Regions from separate parts of the Anaerobacillus alkaliphilus genome, predicted to be linked through region 2. Evidence: predicted binding sites of a transcription regulator. Region 2 holds the regulator's gene; the other holds the start of a gene.
The links. Region 2 encodes LexA, which represses DNA repair genes until DNA is damaged. Its sites were predicted from a motif close to CGAACATATGTTCG; they were not measured.

Region 1: DS745_RS20940 (RpnC/YadD family protein) is a predicted target of LexA. The motif match lies at 2,711-2,724, and genes of this name have one in related genera.

The regions. Positions count from the first base shown of each region.
Region 1 covers NZ_QOUX01000047.1:106,344-110,788, forward strand. Annotated here, with positions in the region: gene DS745_RS20935 (ADP-ribosylglycohydrolase family protein) at 193-1,563, shown strand; gene DS745_RS20940 (RpnC/YadD family protein) at 1,728-2,669, opposite strand; gene DS745_RS24980 (CueP family metal-binding protein) at 2,901-3,422, shown strand; gene DS745_RS20955 (histidine phosphatase family protein) at 3,571-4,317, opposite strand.
Region 2 covers NZ_QOUX01000046.1:205,421-209,865, reverse strand. Annotated here, with positions in the region: gene hemG (protoporphyrinogen oxidase) at 1-1,018, shown strand, start outside; gene DS745_RS16225 (HD-GYP domain-containing protein) at 1,229-2,359, shown strand; gene lexA (transcriptional repressor LexA) at 2,648-3,271, opposite strand; gene yneA (cell division suppressor protein YneA) at 3,429-3,767, shown strand; gene DS745_RS16210 (YneB family resolvase-like protein) at 3,733-4,392, shown strand.

The DNA.
Region 1 (4,445 bases), on a different contig from region 2:
TTTGTTTACCGAATAAACAGATGATTTTTCTGTTATTAATGTTAAAATAAGGAAAGCAAATTATGCGAGCAATTTTGAATAATCATTTAGGCTTATATGTTTCGTCAGGTACAGGAGAGAAAAGGTATTGCCACTTCGGTCTCTAGAAATTAAATTTTTTGCACATTAAAAACGCCTATAGGAGGTAATAGGATGTCTAACAATATAGTTAACGGAATGTTGGGTTTATGTGTGGCAGATGCTTTAGGTGTTCCGGTTGAATTTCATAATAGAGAGACACTTAGAGAAGATCCTGTCGTTGGTATGCGTGCCTACGGGACACATAACCAACCTGCCGGAACTTGGTCTGACGATACTAGTATGAGTCTATGCTTGGTTGATAGCTTATTAGATGGACTTAATTATGAAGACATCATGAATAAGTTCGTGGAATGGTATGAGGAGGGAAGTTATACTCCTTTTGGGGAGGCTTTTGATATTGGAATTGCGACTAGTAGATCGTTGCAGCGTTATTTGGATGGTACAAAGCCGCTACAATCAGGTGGTACCACTGAATACGATAACGGTAATGGCTCGCTCATGAGAATTCTACCAATTTTATTCTATTTGCAATCAACTTATGGAGATAAGTTTTACGAGCAAGACGAAGCATTTACGATTATACATAACGTGTCTGCACTAACACATGGTCATAAACGAAGTCAGATAGCCTGTGGAATTTATATTACTATTGCAGCAAAAATTCTCGAGGAAAGCGATCTTGCAACAGCTGTTGAGCAGGGAATTGCCTATGCAATGAACTATTACCAAGAACATGGGAAGTTTGATAGTGAAATAGCCTATTTTCAGAGATTATTCAGTGAAGGTTTTGCTAGTCTTCCAGAAGATCAAATTAATAGTAGTGGTTATGTAATTGATACCATTGAAGCTGCGGTCTGGTGTCTTTTGAACACAAGGAGCTATAAAGAGTGTGTGTTGAGAGCTGTGAATATGGGAGAGGATACGGATAGTGTTGCTGCGGTAGCAGGTGGATTAGCTGGACTTCATTATGGTTATGAAAGTATCCCAGAAGAATGGCTAAATGTAATTGCTAAGCGAAACTATATTGAACATGTATGCCAGACACTGCATATCTCTTTTTACAAGGAAGCAATTGGAAAACTCTGTAGATTCATCCCTTATTTTAAAGTAGCAACGAAGGTATGTCGGATACCTTATGAAACAAGGGAGAAACAAATTATCATCGGTTATCCTAGTTATGATAAGGCATTGCTTGAATTTATCGACGAGGTATACAGTTCAAATCTCATGGAGAAGCAGTACACATCCATTACTCAACAACTGGATGGAGAGCTCGCTAACGCAATAGAAACCGCTGATTTTAATCTTTTACGAGCAATTCTAACTTATTACGTCAGAGCCGATCGTTTTTGTGATGGAGCTTGGGAAGGTGCGGTTGAGGAAAAGGTTTTCTTGAGAATACTAGAGAGGTTAAATGAATTAGGTAAAATAAATGGTTTCAGTGTGAAACAAGAAAATTCGGGTTGTCACAGTGACAGTTAGAACATGGATGAAAATATTTTTGAAGGATACTAAAAATAAAAGAAAGTGAACTTTCCTGTTAGTTAATATTTTCAGGGTAGACACCAATTGTGGACAGATTGACAATTTTGTCTAGAAAGGATTGCCAAAAAGGAACAGACGACACCGTTTGTTCCTTAACTTTATTAAATATTTGATTGTTCTTGTAAATTTTTAATTTCTTCCACTGGCAAGCCAGTAACTTCATGTATATCACTAATAAACAGGCCTTTCCTTAACATACTAAGGGCGACTTCGACTTTCGTAAGCTCTATCCCTTTTTGGATGCCTTCCTCCATACCTTTCTCTATGCCTTTTTCCATGCCTTTCTCTATGCCTTTTTCTATGCCCTGATCAAAACCTTTTTTCTCCCAAGAAGTCATAAGATCCATAATTTGTACCACCTCGTTATTTGGTATTTGTTTAAGGTATTTATCTAATTCATTTTCTTCTGATACTGAAAGTATGTGATATTTCTCGAAGATGCCAGCAACCAATGTTTGTCTAGCAGGATCTAATTCTAGTTTGAGTAACATACGTAAAAATTCAAGCTTAATTTTTACTTTTTCATCTTGATCGTAGCCCATTTTTCCAAGTAATGCAAGGGCTACTGGGTTAGGTTGGTTGATCAATTCTCGCCAATTTTTTCTTTTCAAATGGACTGTAAAATAATGAAAAGAGAGCACTTGTTTGAATGGTAAGTGGATGTGAAAAAAATCAGTTTCAGGTTTCATATCGTCATAGCTAAAAATAGCAATCGGCAAAATGGGACATCTGTATTTCTCATATAAACGACTAAAGTAAAAGAACATGCGATCGTTGAAGTCATGAGCATAGGTGGATTGAGGCTCAATATGTACTAAGATGATGGTATCATTGCCTCGTAATTTTGTTTCAGCCAATATGTCTACAACACCTTTACGGCCTTTTAAAATATCAGTAAAAACCTCTTGGTGTAAGAATGTCATATGGTTGTAATCTAGGTGTTCATAAATGTCTGGAAAAAAAGCTAAGACAAATTCTTCAAAAAAAGTTGTGATTAATTGTTTGAACAAACGATCATGATCAACTCTCTCTTGATTTTCCAACTCTATCACCCTTTACAAACGTTTGTTCTTATTATAATAGAGGAATGTACGTTCGTAAAGGGTGATTGGTTAGTTCACAAAACTTTCAAATGTAGGTTAAAAAATAGGTATCATAATTGAGCCAATATCTTTTTATGAAGTGAACTTCTGAAGTTATTGTGTAAGTGATCGCATAAAAGTGCATTAATATTGCTCAAATAGTATAATGAGATAAAAAGGGGGGTGAAGTCTATGAAACTTAAACTTTTTGCAGTTACTTTTTTTGTGGCAGCATTATTAATCGGTTGTTCTAGTGAAAACAATAATGAAGCGAACACACATACTAACATTAAAGAATTAGTGAATGATTATAGTGTAGGAAATAAAACTGCCCTTAGAGCATCAATAACATCTCAACAACTTGTTGTAAAAGAAAGCGCAGGTAGCGAGATATTATATGACTTGCCAGAAGACGAGTTTTTTGTTTCAATTGCACCTTATATTAATGAAACGCATCCTTGAAAAAATCATAGCTTGACAGGTTGTCAAGGAGAGTTAGTAGAAGTTGAATTTGAAGTATACATTGTAGACACTGATGGTAATGTATTAGTTGACGAAAAGTTAACATCTTTAAGTAACGGATTTATTGACTTTTGGTTACCTAGGGACAAAACGTTCAATATAACAATTAAGCATGACGATAAGATGGTAGAGTCAAAGTTTTCGACTTTTGAGGATGATGGCACTTGCATAACGACCATGCAGTTAACATAGAAAAAGCACCTGTGTAGGTGCTTTTTTGTTTTGGGTTGTACTAAGGTGATTTAAGTCTCATTTGTGTTTTATCGTTGTGAAATGTAGATGGAGGGTTTTGTGATAGTTGAGTTCGCCATTCTAATGTCATTAGCTATTCCAATCATCCTCAAGTAAGTCTGTTTAGTTCCGCTAATGTGAGATAGGCCACGACTTCAAATCCCATGCCGTATCCACGTGGTCTTACAATGATAGTTCCCATATTGGGTAATCGCCCCAGACCTATTCCTACAGGAAAGCTGTGAGCGATGATCACTTTATTCGTTCCAGCAGGTACCGGGGTTTCTAGCACTGAATTCAGAGTAGCAAGGATCCTTTGCTGGTCAAATGGACTTATGTTTGTACTTAATCGATAGACATCATATAAGAAAGGATCTACTTGTATATATTCTCTTCCAAAGGCAAGAGCAGCTGTTTCTATATTTCTGCAAAAAGGGCTAGATGCTACTGGAGCCATGATTGGAATTGCTAAACGACGAATTGTTTCCCCATATTCAGTAGCTTGTCTACGACCTATAAGGGAAAGGTTTCTCTGAGTAGAACAATCTTGAAAGTTAAGATTTGGTTGATCAGCTCCAACGATTGCTTCTGCGTGTCGAGTATAAAAAATGTAGCCACCCTCTTTAAGTGAAGCCAGCAATGAGCGGTTAGTTCGAGCAACTTGAGTCCTGGTATGAAGCATTTCCGGTAGAAACGAACCGTTTGTCACGGCTTCATAACGATGATGATAAAGCTGCTGTTCAGCATATGGATAAGATAAGGTCGGGCTTAATGCTTTATCATTTTTTTTACGTTCGAAAAAGTCTGACCCACTAAAACGATCCAGCGCTTTCCTAGATTGCAATTCGGTAACCAATCTAATTCCCCTTTCGCCTAACTACGTTTTTGATATTCTATGTCATCACTTATAGTTGGTTACTGTTTGAACTTATCCGCTAGTCTTGCCTTTTCTGGAAAAAATTTCTTGTGTATCTAACACTTAAG
Region 2 (4,445 bases):
GGGGAAAGTTGATGCGTTAAAAGATCTTTATTTGAGGAACGAGACTTTTACAAAAAATGATTCGATAGGTGACTTTCTCGAATATTTTCTTGGTAAGGAAATGGTTGAGAAACAAATTGGGCCTGTATTGTCGGGTGTGTATTCTGGAGATATTAAAGAATTAACAATTTCCTCCACGCTCCCTTACCTCATCGACTATAAAGAGCAATACGGAAGTATCATAAGAGGTTTTGAAGCAAATAAGGAAAAATTCCAAAGTGGAAGTGGTAAAAAGTTCTTTTCTTTTAAAAATGGGATGGATTCAATCATTGACGCATACGAGAGCCACTTGCAAGAGGTAGAAATTCTAAAAAATCAACGGATAACTAATATAACTAAAAATAATGAACGTTATTGCGCTCATTTAGTAAATGGAGAAATGTTAGAGGTTGACTCTATAATTTTAAGTATCCCACATGCGTCAGCGCAAGCATTATTTTCCGATGAAAAAATTAAAGAAGATTTTTCTAAATTGAAAAACAGTTCGTTAATTAGTATCTATCTAGGGTTTGATGTTCCAGATAGTGTATTGCCAGCGGATGGTACCGGTTTTATTACTATTAATACAGATGAGTTATCATGCAATGCTTGTACATGGACGAGTCGTAAATGGCTACATACTTCTGAAAGTGGTAATTTACTAGTGCGTCTGTTTTATAAAAGTAGCCATCCTACTTTTCAAACATTAAAGCAGATGGACGTGACAGACCAACTGACCATAGCGCTTAATGATATACAAAAAAGTCTAGGAATTACTGCTAAACCAGTTACATACGAAATAACTGATTGGGTCGAAAATATGCCAAACTATGAAATTGTACATCCTAAGGTTGTTGGAACTTTAGAGAGTGACTTTAAGGAAAATTATCCAGGTGTTCTATTAGCAGGATGCTCGTATTATGGTGTGGGAATTCCTGATTGCATTGAAAATGGACAAGAGATTGCGAAACAACTGATTGGGAGCCTATCAGATAGCTAATATTCATAGAGGGCATAACTATAAAATATATGGAGTTTTTGTCAAAATATATAGAAGTTTGTCACATTTTGCATTATAATTTTGATAGATGAAGTTATGGGGAAGTAGAAAAACATCTTTCGAAAGAGAAAAGAGATGAACCAAACATTTTTTCGGTTCGTCTTTTTTTATCCCGAAATAACTATCCTTGTGAAATGTAGGTGAACATCAATGAGTCTAGACATAAATCTGTTTATAAAGAAGCTATGGATGATTTGTATCGGAAGTTCCATTAGTTTAACAGCCATATATACCATTTGGGTTGGCTCTTTTGATATCATTTATTATCAGTTACTAAGTATTATGTTACTTGGGTATTTACCATTCACTCTCATCTATCGCAAATTTTCACCGATGATACAAAGGTATCTCCTCTTTATAAATATGTGCGTAGTGATTGTTGCTCTGACATGGTTTACTCCTTTCGCTAACCAGATTGCAGTTATTTTCTTACCGTTATTTGCTACGCTATTTAAAAATCGTAACGTTTTTTATGGAACCAGTGTTGCTTCAATTTTGATCCACTTTAGTTTAAATTCTATGGCTGGCTATTATGATCAACGTTTTTTATTTGAAATCGTCACTGAGCTTTCGTACATTATTTGTTATATTGTCGTTCTCGGTGTTTTTGTAAATATGATTGTAGATAGTTCTAAGCAAGCGTACATGTTTGATAAGACAGTGAAAACCCTTATATTAGCAATCGAAACAAAAGATATGTATACACGAGGTCATTCAATTCGTGTATCTGATTACGCAATGATTATTGGTAGTAACATGAAGAAAAAAGGCTATAAAGTAGATTTAGATTTATTGCGAATTAGTTCTCTTATTCATGATATCGGAAAAGTATATATTCCTAATGATATACTAACGAAAAATGGAAAGCTTACTTTGGAAGAGTATAAAACGATTCAAAAACACTCTGAATTCGGTGCTAATTTAGCAAAAGAACTAGAATATCCAAACGAAATTGTCAGTGATATATTGTATCACCATGAAAGGTACGATGGAAAAGGCTATCCAAGGGGGATTAGTCAAGATGACATTCCGTTACATTCAAGAATTATTGCACTTGCCGATACCTTTGATGCAATTACTACTACTCGATCCTATAGAAATGCTTTTACATTAGAAGAAGCCAAGGATATCATTATCGAGGCTATGAATACACAGTTTGACCCTATTTTACATGAGGTTTTTCTTGAAATTTATCCGTCACTAGTTACTTACTATCATCAGAATGTTTCATTAGAAGCAAAGAATGAAATTAGTTATTTAGAAGTCATGAATAAAAGATAGCTGGTACAACAAAAGGGGTTAGTCACTGGTGGCATTTTTAAGTATTGTAATATCCCAAGTGAATGGTATTTTCCATCTTAAAATTAACTTAACTATAGTTATAAAAGAATGTACTAATATTATACTTAAGCTAACTTATTAGTATGAAATGATATCTATTTGGATATATTAATAGTGGTTGATAAGTCACGAGCATTTGCCTTTAGGGGCAAGTGCTTTTTTCCATGTACACTAAAAAAGAACCAACCTAAGTTGATTCTTCTGCTATTAATAATGAAGGTACCGTATTTAATGTACTGAACGAAAAACACCAATAACTTTTCCTAAGATTGCGCAGTTTTGTAGAATAATAGGTTCCATTGAAGAATTCTCAGGCTGAAGTCTAATAAAGTCTTTCTCTTTGAAAAAGCGTTTAACCGTCGCCTCATCTTCTTCTGTCATAGCTACAACGATATCACCATTGTTGGCAGTTTGTTGCTGTCTTACGATAACCATATCTTTATCAAAGATACCGGCTTCAATCATACTATCACCTTGAATGACAAGGACGAACACTTTGTCATCGCCAACGAATTTCTCTGGAAGTGGCAGATAATCTTCTATATTTTCGTAGGCAGTTATAGGCTCACCGGCAGTAACTTTACCGATAATCGGAGCATAGGTAGTATTCGGAGAAGTAGGTTCAAATTCATCTAATTTTAAATCTAATATCTCAATTGCTCTTGGTTTTGTGGGGTCTCTTCGAATAAACCCCTTTTTCTCGAGTCGAGATAAGTGTCCGTGAACAGTGGAGCTAGATGCTAATCCTACTGCTTCACCAATTTCTCGCACCGATGGTGGATATCCCTTTTTGCGAACTTCATCTTTTATGTAATCTAGTATTTCTTGCTGACGCTTCGATACCTTATTCATTATGTAGCACCCCATTTTATCTTATCTTTACCATAAATTATACTGTACTCTCTTCAAATATGCAAACATAAGTTCTAAAAACTATTGACTAGAACGAGTGTTCTGTTTTATTATAATAGAGAACAAATATTCTTATTTATGGAAGTGAGTGTTTATAATGTTTAAAATTCAAAAAATTTCATTTCAAGATATAAGCTATGTGGCTATATTTGTAGTGTTAATCATCTATCTTTTAATGTCTGTGAGTGTTTCTGCACAGCCTGAATTTGAAGAATTAATAGAAGTGGAAGTCTTATCTGGTGACACACTTTGGTCTATAGCAAGTAAACATACAGAAGGAATGTCTATCCTTTCCTACATAACTATATTAAAGAGAGAAAACAATCTTACGAGTGATCATATCTATCCTGGTCAAATTCTTCTTGTTCCTCAGTTAAAAAGAAAGGAGGAATTCGTTAGAAATGAAGGCGATTATTTATTGTCGAGTAAGTACTAATAAAGAAGCACAATCTTCTTCTTTATCTAGACAGAAGGAAGAATTGATCCATTTAGCTGAAGAAAATGGCTTTCCTATCTATAAAGTAATAGAGGAAAAAGCTAGTGGTTACGAAATAGAGAGAGAAGGCATCTTTGAATTGTTAGAGGATTTTAAGGATAAAAAAGCAGAGGTATTACTAATTCAGGATGACACCAGATTAGGGAGGGGAAATACAAAGATAGCCCTCGTTCATCAGTTAGTAAAGTATCAAGTTAAAATTCGAACAATCAATGATAAAGGTGAGTTGAAACTGTCAGAAACTGATACTTTAGTTCTTAATATTGTTAGTATTGTAGAAGAATATCAAAGAAAGCTTCACAATATTAAAATTAAACGTGGAATGAAGAAGGCGATTGAAAATGGCTATAATCCCAGTGAAAACCTAGGTGATGTACATGTAGGAGGCCGTTTAAAGAAAGAAATTCCATTGGAGGAGATTATTCGCTTAAAAACGATGAAACTGACATTTAGAGAAATTGCAGCTACTCTAAGGGGCTTTGGGTATGACGTTTCGAAAGCTACTGTTCATCGTCGCTACCAGGAATATATAAACGCTGAGGATACAAAGGTCTCGCCAAAATAAAGAATCACATATAAAGTCTTAGATTAATCTCTTAAGGCTTTTTTTCTTTCTTA